Regions from separate parts of the Paenibacillus sp. FJAT-27812 genome, predicted to be linked through region 2. Evidence: riboswitches for the same ligand, from Rfam matches in the RefSeq annotation. Region 2 holds a riboswitch; each other region holds the start of a gene.
What was found. Region 2 has a riboswitch for thiamine pyrophosphate ahead of thiC (phosphomethylpyrimidine synthase ThiC). Riboswitches for the same ligand answer to the same signal wherever they lie in the genome.
Positions count from the first base shown of each region.

Region 1: another riboswitch for thiamine pyrophosphate. It lies ahead of ADU23_RS29305 (ABC transporter ATP-binding protein); the one in region 2 lies ahead of thiC (phosphomethylpyrimidine synthase ThiC).
Region 3: another riboswitch for thiamine pyrophosphate. It lies ahead of ADU23_RS21765 (ABC transporter substrate-binding protein); the one in region 2 lies ahead of thiC (phosphomethylpyrimidine synthase ThiC).

Region 1 is NZ_LIGH01000001.1:6,786,444-6,790,621, forward strand. Features, by position in the region: gene ADU23_RS29295 (DUF2087 domain-containing protein) at 1-510, opposite strand, end outside; gene ADU23_RS29300 (DUF1273 domain-containing protein) at 641-1,198, opposite strand; TPP riboswitch at 1,287-1,389, shown strand; gene ADU23_RS29305 (ABC transporter ATP-binding protein) at 1,478-2,245, shown strand; gene ADU23_RS29310 (ABC transporter permease) at 2,226-3,002, shown strand; gene ADU23_RS29315 (ABC transporter substrate-binding protein) at 2,999-4,033, shown strand; gene thiD (bifunctional hydroxymethylpyrimidine kinase/phosphomethylpyrimidine kinase) at 4,068-4,178, shown strand, end outside.
Region 2 is NZ_LIGH01000001.1:7,233,514-7,237,691, forward strand. Features, by position in the region: gene ADU23_RS31100 (ThiF family adenylyltransferase) at 1-333, opposite strand, end outside; gene thiC (phosphomethylpyrimidine synthase ThiC) at 326-2,089, opposite strand; gene ADU23_RS33075 (hypothetical protein) at 2,135-2,395, shown strand; TPP riboswitch at 2,426-2,530, opposite strand; gene ADU23_RS31110 (glycosyltransferase family 4 protein) at 2,605-3,762, opposite strand; gene ytvI (sporulation integral membrane protein YtvI) at 3,844-4,178, opposite strand, start outside.
Region 3 is NZ_LIGH01000001.1:5,194,693-5,198,870, reverse strand. Features, by position in the region: gene ADU23_RS21775 (ABC transporter permease) at 1-308, opposite strand, end outside; gene ADU23_RS21770 (thiamine-binding protein) at 298-600, opposite strand; gene ADU23_RS21765 (ABC transporter substrate-binding protein) at 667-1,713, opposite strand; TPP riboswitch at 1,886-1,998, opposite strand; gene ADU23_RS21760 (methyltransferase domain-containing protein) at 2,071-4,178, opposite strand, start outside.

The DNA of each region.
Region 1 (4,178 bases), 450 kb from region 2:
TCGAATCGTAGCAAAATCATCATGGAAGCCTTTAATAAAAACATTTATCTCCTTCTCCGTATACTTCTGTCCCCTTGTCAGCTGCGACACGATATGCTGCAGCGCGATAAGCTTCTTCTTATGCTGAGCCGGAATATGCTTTAGCTTTCCTTCTGCCGTAAAAAAATTTCGGATAACCGAGTCCTGCAATCGCTTGCTGCTCTCCTCCATGCTCTCCAATCCCCTCTCTGTTCCCGCGTTTCGGTAAATGAGCTGCTCCGCGGCACTCGCGTTGCTCTTAATAAAATAATGGTTCAACGAAAAATAAATCGTATTTTTTTCTCTTCGCTCATTAATTAAGCTCGCTTCGCGAAGCTTAGTCGCATGATGCGTGACCGTAGCAGGCGTTACGCCTAGCTTCTCAGCCAGCTCCTGGCCATTCAGCTCGCCCTCAGCGAGCATTATCAATAGTTTGATTCTCGTCGCATCTGCCAGCGCCTTATGGTACGCGACAACTTTATCCAGCTGCATCGTTTTAAATCCTCTCTTTATAGTATATTTAACATTCGTCTAATTAGATAACTATCTAATCAGATGATAATGCAGTTCCCGTGATTTGTCAAATCACTGGGAACGCATGTATCTCCTACCGTTTCAACCATTAATGTTCGGAATACAAATTGTCATCATCCGCGATGCTTTGAATATCTTCCGAGCTGATGCTGATATATTCATAGCCTTCCGCCTGCTGCTTCTTGAGCGCCTTTTCCTTAATAAACTTTGGGCTGCCCTCGCCCGCATCCTCGTCGTAAACGAGCAGAATGCCGTCCGTCTTGCGGAAGAGCAGCTCGTCCCGCGCATTAAACTGCCATATCCCGTTATACGGCTGATTGCTGACGGAAGCGTAATAATCGACCCCTTTCAGCACCTGCTGGTAAAATTCCTTTTTATCGTCCTTCCACTTTTCTTCCGGATTTGCATACGCCGCAATAATCGAGAGTCTCAGATGCGGATAAATTTCCTTAAGCGCGATGACGACCTCGCATGCCCAGAGGTCAACGCCGTATTGTCCGGGTGTGATGACCCATTCAAGCCCATCCTCGATGAGCGGAAACAGCTTGCCTGTCAATGCTTTTTTAATATAAACGATGCCTTCATGCTTCTGGTTAAAAATATTAAGCTCATGCGCGCGATAGCCCGTAACGAGTAAATTTTTCATTTATTCAACGCCTTTTCGGATAATTATGGTTTACATCTCTCCAGTGTATGCTATAGTAGAAAAAATACAAATTGAATATGGACCTATTTTATTTCACTAGGGGAGTCTAACGGCTGAGATGGAGCGCATGCTCCGGACCCTTTGAACCTGATCTGGATCATTCCAGCGGAGGGAAGTGGAGCAGAAACAGCATTCATTCATGCGCGCAAGCCTTGTTTGTTCGTTAGACCCGCTCATTTCCCTCCGGAAATGGGTGGGTCTTTATTTGTTTACGGGGGGATGCGTATTACCGCGCTATTATCGCTTCACCATTTGACCTACTCCTATCCATCTAACAGCAAGCCTGTATTCTCCAATCTATCATTGGAGGCTCACGCCGGCGAATTCGTATCGATCATCGGGGCAAGCGGCTCAGGCAAGAGCACGCTCTTCAAGCTTATGGCCGGGCTGCTTCAGCCTGCCGAAGGAGAAATTAGGCTGCGCGGCGAGCTTGCCCCGCACCGGTTAGGCAAGGTCGCCTACATGCCGCAAAAAGATCTGCTCATCCCATGGCGGACCGTGCTCGATAATTGCTTGCTGCCGCTTGAGCTTGCGCGAGGAGACCGCGCAGCTGGCTCCGCGCAAATACGGGAGCTGCTCAGCCGCTTCGGGCTTGCTGGATATGAGCAGGCTTATCCGGATGAGCTATCGGGAGGCATGCGGCAGCGCGCCGCTTTTTTGCGGACGCTCGTGACCGGGCAAGAGCTTCTGCTCCTTGATGAGCCATTCGGCGCGCTGGATGCGATGACTAAGCGCGGCATGCACAAATGGCTGCTTGAGCTATGGGGCGACCTGCGCAAAACCGTCCTTTTTATTACGCATGATCTGGAGGAGGCTATATTGCTTAGCGACCGCATTTATTTGATGTCCGAAAGCAGCCCGCTGGGCGTGCAGGAAATCGCCGTTCAGCTGCCGCGCCCCAGACACTATGAGCTGAATTATGAAGCTGCTTTTGTGAAGCTGCGGCAAGATTTGGAGCGACGACTGCATGCGCAAACTACGTTTTAACACATGGCTGCAAAATTACGGACTTTTTATTCTGCTGCTAATGCTCCTTCTTATCGTTTGGCAATGGATCGTGCACCTTGGCTTCGTTCCCGCCTTCATTCTTCCAGCGCCAACTGCAATCGGCGGGGCATTGGTCGAGGACAGCAGCCTCCTGCTTGGCAAGCATCTTGCTGCCACGCTGCGCGAGGTCGCGCTTGGCTTCCTCTTGTCCGTCATAGGCGGGGTTGCTCTTGCAGCTGCCATGAATGCGTTCCGCACGCTCGAGAAGGCGCTGTATCCCTTCATTGTCATTAGCCAGACGATCCCGTTAATTGCTCTGTCGCCGATCTTCATTTTATGGTTCGGCTATACGATTTGGGGCAAGGTCGCCGTCGTTTTTTTGACTGCCTTCTTCCCTATCGTCGTCAGCACCTACGACGGCCTGAGCAAAGGGGATGCGGAGTATCGGGAGCTGCTGCTGACGATGGGAGCGACCCGATGGGACATTTTCCGCAAAATACAAATTCCGGCTGCCCTGCCCTCCTTCTTCTCCGGTCTTAAGCTGTCCGTCGTCTACTCCGTCGTAGGCGCTACGATAGGCGAATGGCTAGGCGGCAGCGAAGGGCTTGGCTATTACAGCCGGCGAATGTCCGGCAATTTGAACACCGATGCCATGTTTGCATCCGTATTTCTGCTATCGCTCATTGGCATTCTCTTATTTGCCAGCGCGATGCTGCTTGAGAAAATGATTTTAAAGAGAAGAGGAACGAAGAAATGATGACAAAAGCTAAAAAAAACTGGAGCGGTTTGATCACGCTTGCTGCCATGCTGCTTGTAATAAGCGGATGCGGCGGGGCTGCCACGGACAATAACGAAGCCTCCAAGGCCGATGCTTCAGCCGATGATCAGAAGATAGAGAAAATATCGATTATGCTCGACTGGTATCCAAACGCCGTTCATTCCTTCTTATACGCCGCTCAGAAGAACGGATATTTCAAGAAGCAAGGACTAGAGGTTGATATTCAGATGCCCGCCGACACAAACGATGCTTTAAAGCTGGTAGCCGCAGGCAAAATCGATTTGGCACTCAGCTACCAGCCACAAGTTCTGATGGCTCGCGGCGAGAAAATTCCTGTCAAGTCCATTGCGGCAATCGTCAGGCATCCGCTCAATCATCTGATGGTGCCTGAAGGCGGAAGCGTAAAGTCGCCTAAGGATCTGGTCGGCAAAAAAGTCGGCTACTCCTCTATCCCCCTCTACGAGGCGATGATGCGCACGATGATTAAGGAGGACGGCGGAGATCCGCAAGCTGTACAAATGATCGACGTAGGCTTCAGCTTTATTCCGGCGATCTCGACGAGCAAAGTAGATGCCATCATCGGCGGTTTCATTAATCATGAGCAATTGCTGCTTGCCAAGGAAGGTTATCCCATGACCGCGATTAACCCAGCCGATTATGGCGTGCCCGACTATTACGAGCTGGTGCTTGTTGCCAGCGACGATGGTCTAAGCAAGAAAAAGGCGCTTTTTCATAAATTCATTACAGCCATGGCAGAAGGCCAGCAATACGTTTCCGCCAATGCCGAGCAAGCGCTGTCGATCCTGTTCGAGCACGAGGATCAAACGTCGCCGCTCGACAAGGAGATCGAGACAAAAAGCTTGGACATCCTGCTGCCGCTTATGGATGCGGGAGAGCAAGCCTTCGGCTATCAGGACCCGGCTTCCTGGTCCCATGTAAGAGAATGGCTGCTTAACAATGATCTGCTGCCGCCAGACATAAAGGCTGAGGATGCTTTCTCCAATTTGTAAGACAGCGAATTGATACGATCGGGGGAACGAGTCGATGAACATCTATAAAGCGTTAACGATTGCAGGCTCAGACAGCGGGGGCGGCGCAGGCATTCAAGCCGATCTCAAAACCTTTCAAGAGCTTGGCGCCTACGGCATGTCAGTC
Region 2 (4,178 bases):
AGCAACTGTCGCTTCAATGTTCACGCTGCTGTTAATACGGCGCAGCTTATTGGCTGCGGCAACCGCCTTGGGCAGGACGGCAAGCGCATCCGCTTCGTCAAACAGCATTTGGCGCTGCAAATTGCTTGGCTCGACGAAATCCCGGTCGACCAGCCTGACTTCGCCTACGCCCGCGCGAACCATATGCTGCGCAAGCGATGCGCCAAGCGCGCCGATGCCGACAATGAGCACCGACGATTCGGCCAGCTTGCGCTGACCTTCCTCGCCGATTGCCGCAAATCTCGTTTGCCTGGAATAACGGTCCGAAAAAACCGGATCAGCCGCATCAGCCATAAATCATGCTCCCTGCCGCTTTGAACGCTTCCGACTTCTCCTTCATTCCCGCTTCAATCGCATCCGTCGTTTCCATCCCGTTCTGCGCTGCATACTCCCTGATGTCTTGCGTAATGCGCATGCTGCAAAACTTAGGGCCGCACATCGAACAGAAATGCGCTGATTTTGCCGCATCTGCCGGGAGCGTCTCATCGTGGTACGCCATCGCGCGCTCGGGATCAAGCGAGAGATGGAACTGGTCGCGCCAGCGGAACTCGAAACGCGCTTTGGACAACGCGTCGTCACGCAGCTTCGCCCTCGGATGCCCCTTCGCCAAATCGGCCGCGTGGGCAGCGATTTTATACGTAATGACGCCTTCCTTCACGTCCTCCTTATTCGGAAGACCTAGATGCTCCTTCGGGGTTACGTAGCATAACATAGCGGTACCGAACCAGCCGATCATTGCAGCTCCAATTGCCGAGGTGATATGGTCATAACCCGGCGCAATATCGGTCGTAAGCGGCCCCAGCGTATAGAAAGGAGCTTCATCGCAAACCTCTAATTGCCGGTCCATATTTTCTTTGATCAAATGCATAGGCACATGGCCCGGGCCTTCGATCATAACCTGCACGTCGTGCTTCCATGCGATTTTCGTAAGCTCGCCAAGCGTATCCAGCTCGGCAAATTGCGCCGCATCGTTCGCATCGGCAATCGAGCCTGGCCGCAGTCCGTCTCCAAGCGAGAACGACACATCATAAGCCTTCATAATCTCGCAAATCTCTTCAAAATGCGTATACAGGAAGTTCTCCTTATGATGTGCCAGGCACCATGCCGCCATAATCGAGCCGCCCCGCGAGACTATACCGGTAACCCGCTTCGCCGTGAGCGGTATGTAACGCAATAGCACACCCGCATGTATCGTAAAATAATCGACACCCTGCTCCGCTTGCTCGATCAGCGTATCGCGGAACACTTCCCAGCTTAAATCCTCCGCTTTGCCGTTTACCTTCTCCAGCGCTTGATAGATCGGTACCGTTCCGACCGGAACCGGCGAATTACGGACGATCCACTCCCGTGTCGTATGAATGTTTTTGCCCGTGGACAGATCCATGATCGTGTCGGCTCCCCACCGAGTCGCCCAAGTCATCTTCTCGACTTCCTCCTCGATGGAGGACGCAACAGCGGAATTGCCGATATTCGCATTGATTTTAACGTGAAAATGACGACCGATAATCATCGGCTCGCTCTCCGGATGATTGATGTTTGTCGGGATGATCGCGCGCCCAGCCGCAATCTCGCTGCGAACAAACTCAGCGTCCATCCCCTCGCGAATCGCGATGTATTCCATCTCTGAGGTAATGATGCCCTTCCGGGCGTAATGAAGCTGCGTAACATTATGTCCCGCTTTTGCCCGCAGCGGTTGTCTAACTAAGCCAGGAAACCGCTCAGCGCCTCGCTGGTTTGCCTTATCTTCCGTCATAAAACCGTTATCCTCGGGTTTTATATCTCTCCCCTCGTAATGCTCCACATCGCCGCGCCCGTTGATCCATTCGCTGCGAAAGGAAGGCAAGCCGCGCCGCACATCCGTTTCATAGCTTTCATCGGTATAAGGACCGCTCGCGTCATAGACCCGTATCGGCTCGTTCGGCTGCTCTTCGCCATTTCTTCCCGTGCTCGCCTCAAGGGCGATTTCCCTCATCGGCACACGAATGCTCTCTTTCGAGCCTGTAACATATACTTTACGGCTGCCCGGCAGGGGCGTGGTCATAATCGCCATAACAAAAAACCTCCTAATGGAATATGTAGAATTCCGCCTGGAGGCATGCGCAAGCATATAAGAAAGTTTGAAGCACCGCTATTTCCGCGCACGTATAGTCGCTACGTGTACGGCAATCGCTGGAGCGTGGTTGAACGGTTCGCACCCTCGCTTGGCGAGATTCGGCGCAGTCCGTTCAACATCAAAAAAACCGCTCCAGCGAGGGAGCGGTCGAAGTGTGCCGTCATACGCGCAACATCAAAAGAGAGTTTCCCCCATCATGACGAAGCTTTGAAAGTTCTCCGTTTCAGCAGTCATTCCAGCTGACAACGGCAGAGCTATCACGCGCAGTTGCATAAACGCACAATCCCACTTTCCTACGCTGGCATAACCCAGATCAGGTTCAAAGGGACCAAAGCAATTCGCTTTATCTCAGCCATGACGGCGCCCCTAGTGGATTTCCTTGTTTGACTATAACGTTAAGAGAAGAAGGGTGTCAACCCTCTATTTGCTATCTCCTTGCAAAATAGGACCAGCTACATGCCGCTTTCCTTCAGCAGCTTCACCCAGCGATCCGCCGTATGGCGCCATGTAAATGTCTGCTCGACGCGCTCTCTGCTGCGCTTGCCCAGCCTTTGGCGCAGCTGTTTATCCCGCAGCAGCAGCTGCAGCTTCTCGCGCAGCTCCGATTCGACCCGGGCTTGATTAACTAGATACCCCGTCTCGCCGTTGCGAATAATTTCCTTCATTCCGCCCGCTCGCGTTGCAACGACAGGAACGCCGCATGACATCGCCTCTACATTGACAAGACCAAAGGCTTCGCGCTGCCCGGACGGAACGACCGCTACATCGGCTACGAGCATCCAGCCCGGTACTTCATTATGCGGCACGTAGGGCACAAACCGAACATGGCCCGGGCATTTGCGTCCCAGACTCTCGAGCTTGCGCGCATACGCCGTCTTGCGATGGGAGCCATAAAACGGGCTTCCGACGATGACCACAACAAGCTCTGGATGGCTTTTCGCTAGCTGCGGCACAATATTCAGCAGATGGTGTACGCCTTTCAGCGGAATGAGTCTTCCCATGAACAGCACCACTTTTTTGTCGGTCAGCCCTCTTTTTTTCCGCAGCGCTTCCCTCTTTGCAGCGCCTGCGGCAGAGTATTGCGACGGGAAACGTACCGTATCCACGCCTGGATAAATAACCCGCAGCTTAGATGCAACCTCTGGCACTTTGGATACGACGACTCGCCTAATAAACTCGCTGTTCACGATGATTTTATCTGCGGCCTGCAAGCATTGATGCAGCTTCGCAGGTGATATATGATTCGGAGAAATAAAAGTAGAGGAATGCAAATAAAGCCAGACGCGTTTGCCTGGATTCATTTGCTTCATCGTCAGCACGAATTGGGGACGGTTCTCCACATCAATGACATGGGGAGAAAACCGTTTTACCGCACGGCCAACTTCATGAATATATCGCTGCTTGCTGGCGGCTGAAAACCTCTCGCAAACAACACCTTTAAACTGTCCCAGGCGCGGCAGGCTTCTGCTTAGTTTCCCATAAATGCGCGGCTCTGCGTAAGGCATCAGCAGCGGTGCAAACTTCTCAACCACCCGCTCAACCGAGCTGCTTCCTGAGGACGGAATGGGGAACGAGCCAGGGGTAACAATCGCTACTTTGATTGGTGCCATCTCATCGGATGCCTCCTACATGATCTGCTTATTTTGCAGTATCATACGCTCCCGGAAATGGTTTTGACACGGCCCTTCTGCCTATAGCTTGAACTTCATCTGGAATAATCCGGCTCTGCGCGCCGCCATATAGATAATCACGACTAACGGTCCGATGAAAACGCCGATTACGCCAACGAGCTTGAAGCCTACGTATAAACTGACGAGCGCTGACAATGACCCGATACCGACGGAGTCGCCGAGGATTTTTGGCTCCACAATGCGGCGGAACACGGTAATAACGAGGAACAGCACGATAAGCCCGATGCCCACATACATGTTGCCCGTAAGCAGTAAATAGCTTCCCCATGGAACAAGCACCGAGCCTGTTCCAAGAATCGGCATAATATCAACGATGATAATAAGCAAAGCGATCG
Region 3 (4,178 bases), 2.0 Mb from region 2:
TGCGTCAAAACGAGCAAAGGGTATACCGCCGTACGTACGCCGGGAATTAAATGCAGCAAAGCGGCGAGCACGAAGCCCACCGCCGATCCCCCCACGAAGCCGATTAGCGTAAGCTGCACCGTCGCTTCTGTATGCATCATTAGCCTTGGCCAAATATCGATTGCTTCTTGAACGATTGAGATAGGAGACGGAATCAGCCACTCTTGGAACAACCCAAGCGCGGTTGCTGCCTGCCAGCAAGCAATTAGCGCGATAAGCACTGCTGATGGCGGCCAGGTTTGGGACCAAAGCGTTCTCTTATTGCCCATCTGGATATTTCTCGAGCAGCCTGCCCATCGAGGCGCCATTAGCCGGATTGTAGTAAATTTTGATTTGTGAAATGACAGATGGACAGCCCATCTCCGTCATCGCTTCGCTCATCGACTGCACTACGCCAAGCAGATGGCTGAGCTCGCCCTCCATCGTCGTTTCAAGCGGCGCTACGCGGTACGGTACACCCGCTGCTTTGATGATCTCGATTGCCCGGTCCACGTAAGGGATAACACTCTCGCCACCCGGCGTAGTCGGCAGGATTTGAATGCTTACTAATGCGTTTGCCATTAGAATTCCTTCTTTCTCATCGATGTTGGCGCAAGGCGGCAGATGCTGCCGCCTCCCTATGTTCCTTTATTCCGGCAAAAATTCGTTCGTAAAGGCTTTGTCCGCTTCAAGCTCTTTCTCCAGCAGCTTGTGCTCGAACATCCAGCTCGCGTAATTTTCCCATACGCTAAGCTTTTGCTCGCCCCAACGCGGCGCGTCGTCCTGATATTTCGGGCTTAGCCATTTTTGGCTTGCGCGCACGAGATCCGCGTTCAAATCCGGCTCCGCTTTAATCAAAATCTCTGCCGCATCCTCCGGATTGCCGATCGCGTATTGGTAACCTTTTGCCGCCGCAGCCGTGAATGCCTTAACAAGCTCCGGCTTCTCTTTAATCATCTTCTCGCTTGTCGTCAGCACCGGCGTATAATAATCCAGTTTGTCGCTGTAATCGGTCAAATAAACCATGTTGATTTTTTCGCCGCGAAGCTCTGCTTCCACACCTGTCCAAGCATAATAAATCCATGCAAAATCAATATCGCGCTTAACCGCCGTGAAGAAATCGCTGTCGCCGATGCTGATCAGGTTTACTTTGCTGACATCCGCGCCCTTCTCCTGCATTAGCGATTGAATGACCGCCTCCTCGACAGGAGCGCCCCAGCCGCCATAGGTTTTGCCTTCGAATTTCTCCGGCGAGTCAATGCCTTTCGCAACCGGAGAAGCGAAGCCTGAAGTGTTATGCTGAATGACCGCTGCAATCGACACGAGCGGAACGCCTGCGATCCGAGCCATGGTAATCGATTCTTGATAGCTTACGCCGAACTGCACATTGCCCGAGGCTACCATTTGATCGGCGCCGCTTTGGCCAGGCTGAATAATTTCAACGTCAAGCCCCTGCTCCTTGAAAAAACCTTTATCTCTTGCTACATAAAGTCCGGTATGATTCGTGTTAGGCGTCCAGTCCAGTACAACCTGCACCTTCTCCAGCGGCTTGTCCGCTGCTCCCTCTTGCTCTTGCGGCGGCTTGCTCGCTTCCGGCGCGTTGTTGTTTGTGCCGCAGCCTGCCAGCGCCATGACGAATACGAGCATAGCCGCTACTATTCTCCATGATTGGCGACCCGTTTTCTTCTGATTCATGATGTGTTTGTTCCCCTCTCACTGCTTCTATTTGTGTAAAATGACGAGTCCGCATCAGTGTCCGGTTGGCAACAATTAAAAAAAGCGTCCCCCTAATCCGGAGGACGCCATGTGATTGGCTGTGCAGCTGTTTGAAGCAGCAAAGGCTTGATCGCTAAGATCAGGCTTGCTGAATAAACAGAGCTTCTGTCCCTACGCTGGCATTATCCAGATCAGGTTTAACGGGTCGGAATTGTACAGATAATTCCCTCTCAGCCGGCCTAACCAGCTCCCCGGAACATATTCGGTTCGTCAATACTTTCAATTGTATAGCAAAACCCAATCATAATGCTACTCTTTTTTTGAAAATGATTATCATCAAGCCTGCAAACCCTTCGTCTTCCGGCATAGCGCCACCACATACATAGGCTCGGCACTCTTAAGCAAATGAAGCGGAATCAGCTCATCCGGCGTCCAAGCTCGCTTATGCTCCTTGCCCCGGCCCGGCGCGATGCCGTTCGTCTGCCGCAGCCAGCGCATTGCCGGAAACAGGGAATCATCGAACGCATTTTGCCCATACACAGCCTCGACCGCGTAGTGCTGGACAAGCTCGCCGATCAGCTCTGCCGTGCGGTACTCAAAGCGATGATGCTCGTTAAAAGGCCGCTCCTCAAAATAAATATGCGTGTTCGTCACGGTGCGGTTCGGCGTCGATACGATAAACAATCCGCCAGCCTTTAGCACCCTAGCCGTCTCCTTAATAAAGTCCGCTCCCGAAGCGACATGCTCGATCGTCTCGAAGGAGACAACCGCATCGAAGGCTTCATCCTCAAAGGGCAGCCGCAGCACATCGCCCTTCACAAACGACACGCCGCCGCTGCCATAGTCCCGCTCCGCAAGCTCAAGCGACACACGGTCAACGTCAATGCCTATCACCTCGGCAGCACCCGCCTGCTTCAGCATCGCGCTTCCGTAACCTGCTCCGCATGCGGCATCCAGAACGCGCAGTCCATTTACCCGCGTACCGGCAAATTCATAACGTCTCATATGCTCATGATAAACGCTGTTGTAGCTTTGCTTAACCGCCTGATTCACAACCAGCCGCTCGCCGGTAAACTGTACGTCGTTTTGCTCTTTTAATAGCTCCTGCCGCTCTGGTGAAGGCATTTCCCGCTTCATTGCCTTGAGGGCTGCTGCCGGTTCAATCTTCTGCACGTTAACGTCTTCCAGCGATTTACCCTCCCTGTCATGGACGCGCCCTGGCTCGGCCGGTGTTACAACCGCCTCTGGCTCCTGCTCCTGAACGGAAGATGCAACACGGCCGTATACGAGCAGATATGCGGCAGTAAGCTCATCTGAAATCATTTCGTTCGTTACTTGCTCCAGCAGCCTGATATAGTCAAGGTGCTCCTGCGGTTTATGCTCCGCGAGCGTCACCTTCACATAAGCAAAGCCTGACTGCGTGAACAGCTGATTGACCTGCTGCTTCGTATACTGAATGGCGGCTTGGCGCTGCGCCTTCACATTTGTTGGGTCTAGATATTGCCTAATATTTTCAAAATAATAACGATTCGCGAAGCAGCCGATGATCCAGCCTCCCGGCCTTAACAGGCTGACCAGCCGCTTCATGGACTGCGGCGTTCCATAGGCATGCGCATCTCCGATCAGAATCCCGTCCAGCCCTTCGGCGGGCAATGTCCAGTCCTCCGGCTCGTTCGAGCGGAACACCGTAATTCCTGACGCCTCGGCAACTCTCGCCGCAAGCTCATTACGCTCGACGCCGTACCATTTGGCAGCTGGAAACTGCTTTAGCAAATGAAGGATCGTTGCCCCGCAGCCGCACCCGATTTCCAGGATGGAGCTGTCCTCGCGCCTGTATTCATGGGACTCCCGCTGTATGACGGTACTAAAATCCATTCGTATATACGTCGCCTCGCCTGGATCAAAGCCCCACTTTACTCTAAAAACATTCGCATTATTATTAAAAGTTTGCCGGAAGAGCTCCGGCTCGGAGCTGAAGGAGACGCTGCCGAAATGATGGATGAACGTATCTCCGCATAGCAGCAGCCGGTAACCTGCCATCCGCAGCCGCAAGCAGTAGTCATCATCCTCAAAGTTGCCGATGCCGAAACACTCGTCAAACGGCCCGACCCGCTCCCAAGCCTCCCGCTTCATAAGCAGGCAGTAGCCAACCAGCTTCACGCGCTCCTCCCACCTCGTTTTGTCGGGAATCGCATGCAGCGCGGAAGCGAACAGCTCCATCTCCTCTATCGTTTTGTACGTGACCGGAATCGTCGTCCAGTATGACGCTGAGTTCGTTACCGGGCCTACCGCACCAATTCGCTCATCGCTGAGCAAGCAGCGCTTTAAGCCGTCAAGCCAGCCTGGCGTGACGATCGTATCGTTATTTAGCAGCATAAGCAGCTCGCCGGAGGCTGCTGCGAGCCCTTGATTGCAGCCCTTCGGAAACCCTGCATTGCTGCCGT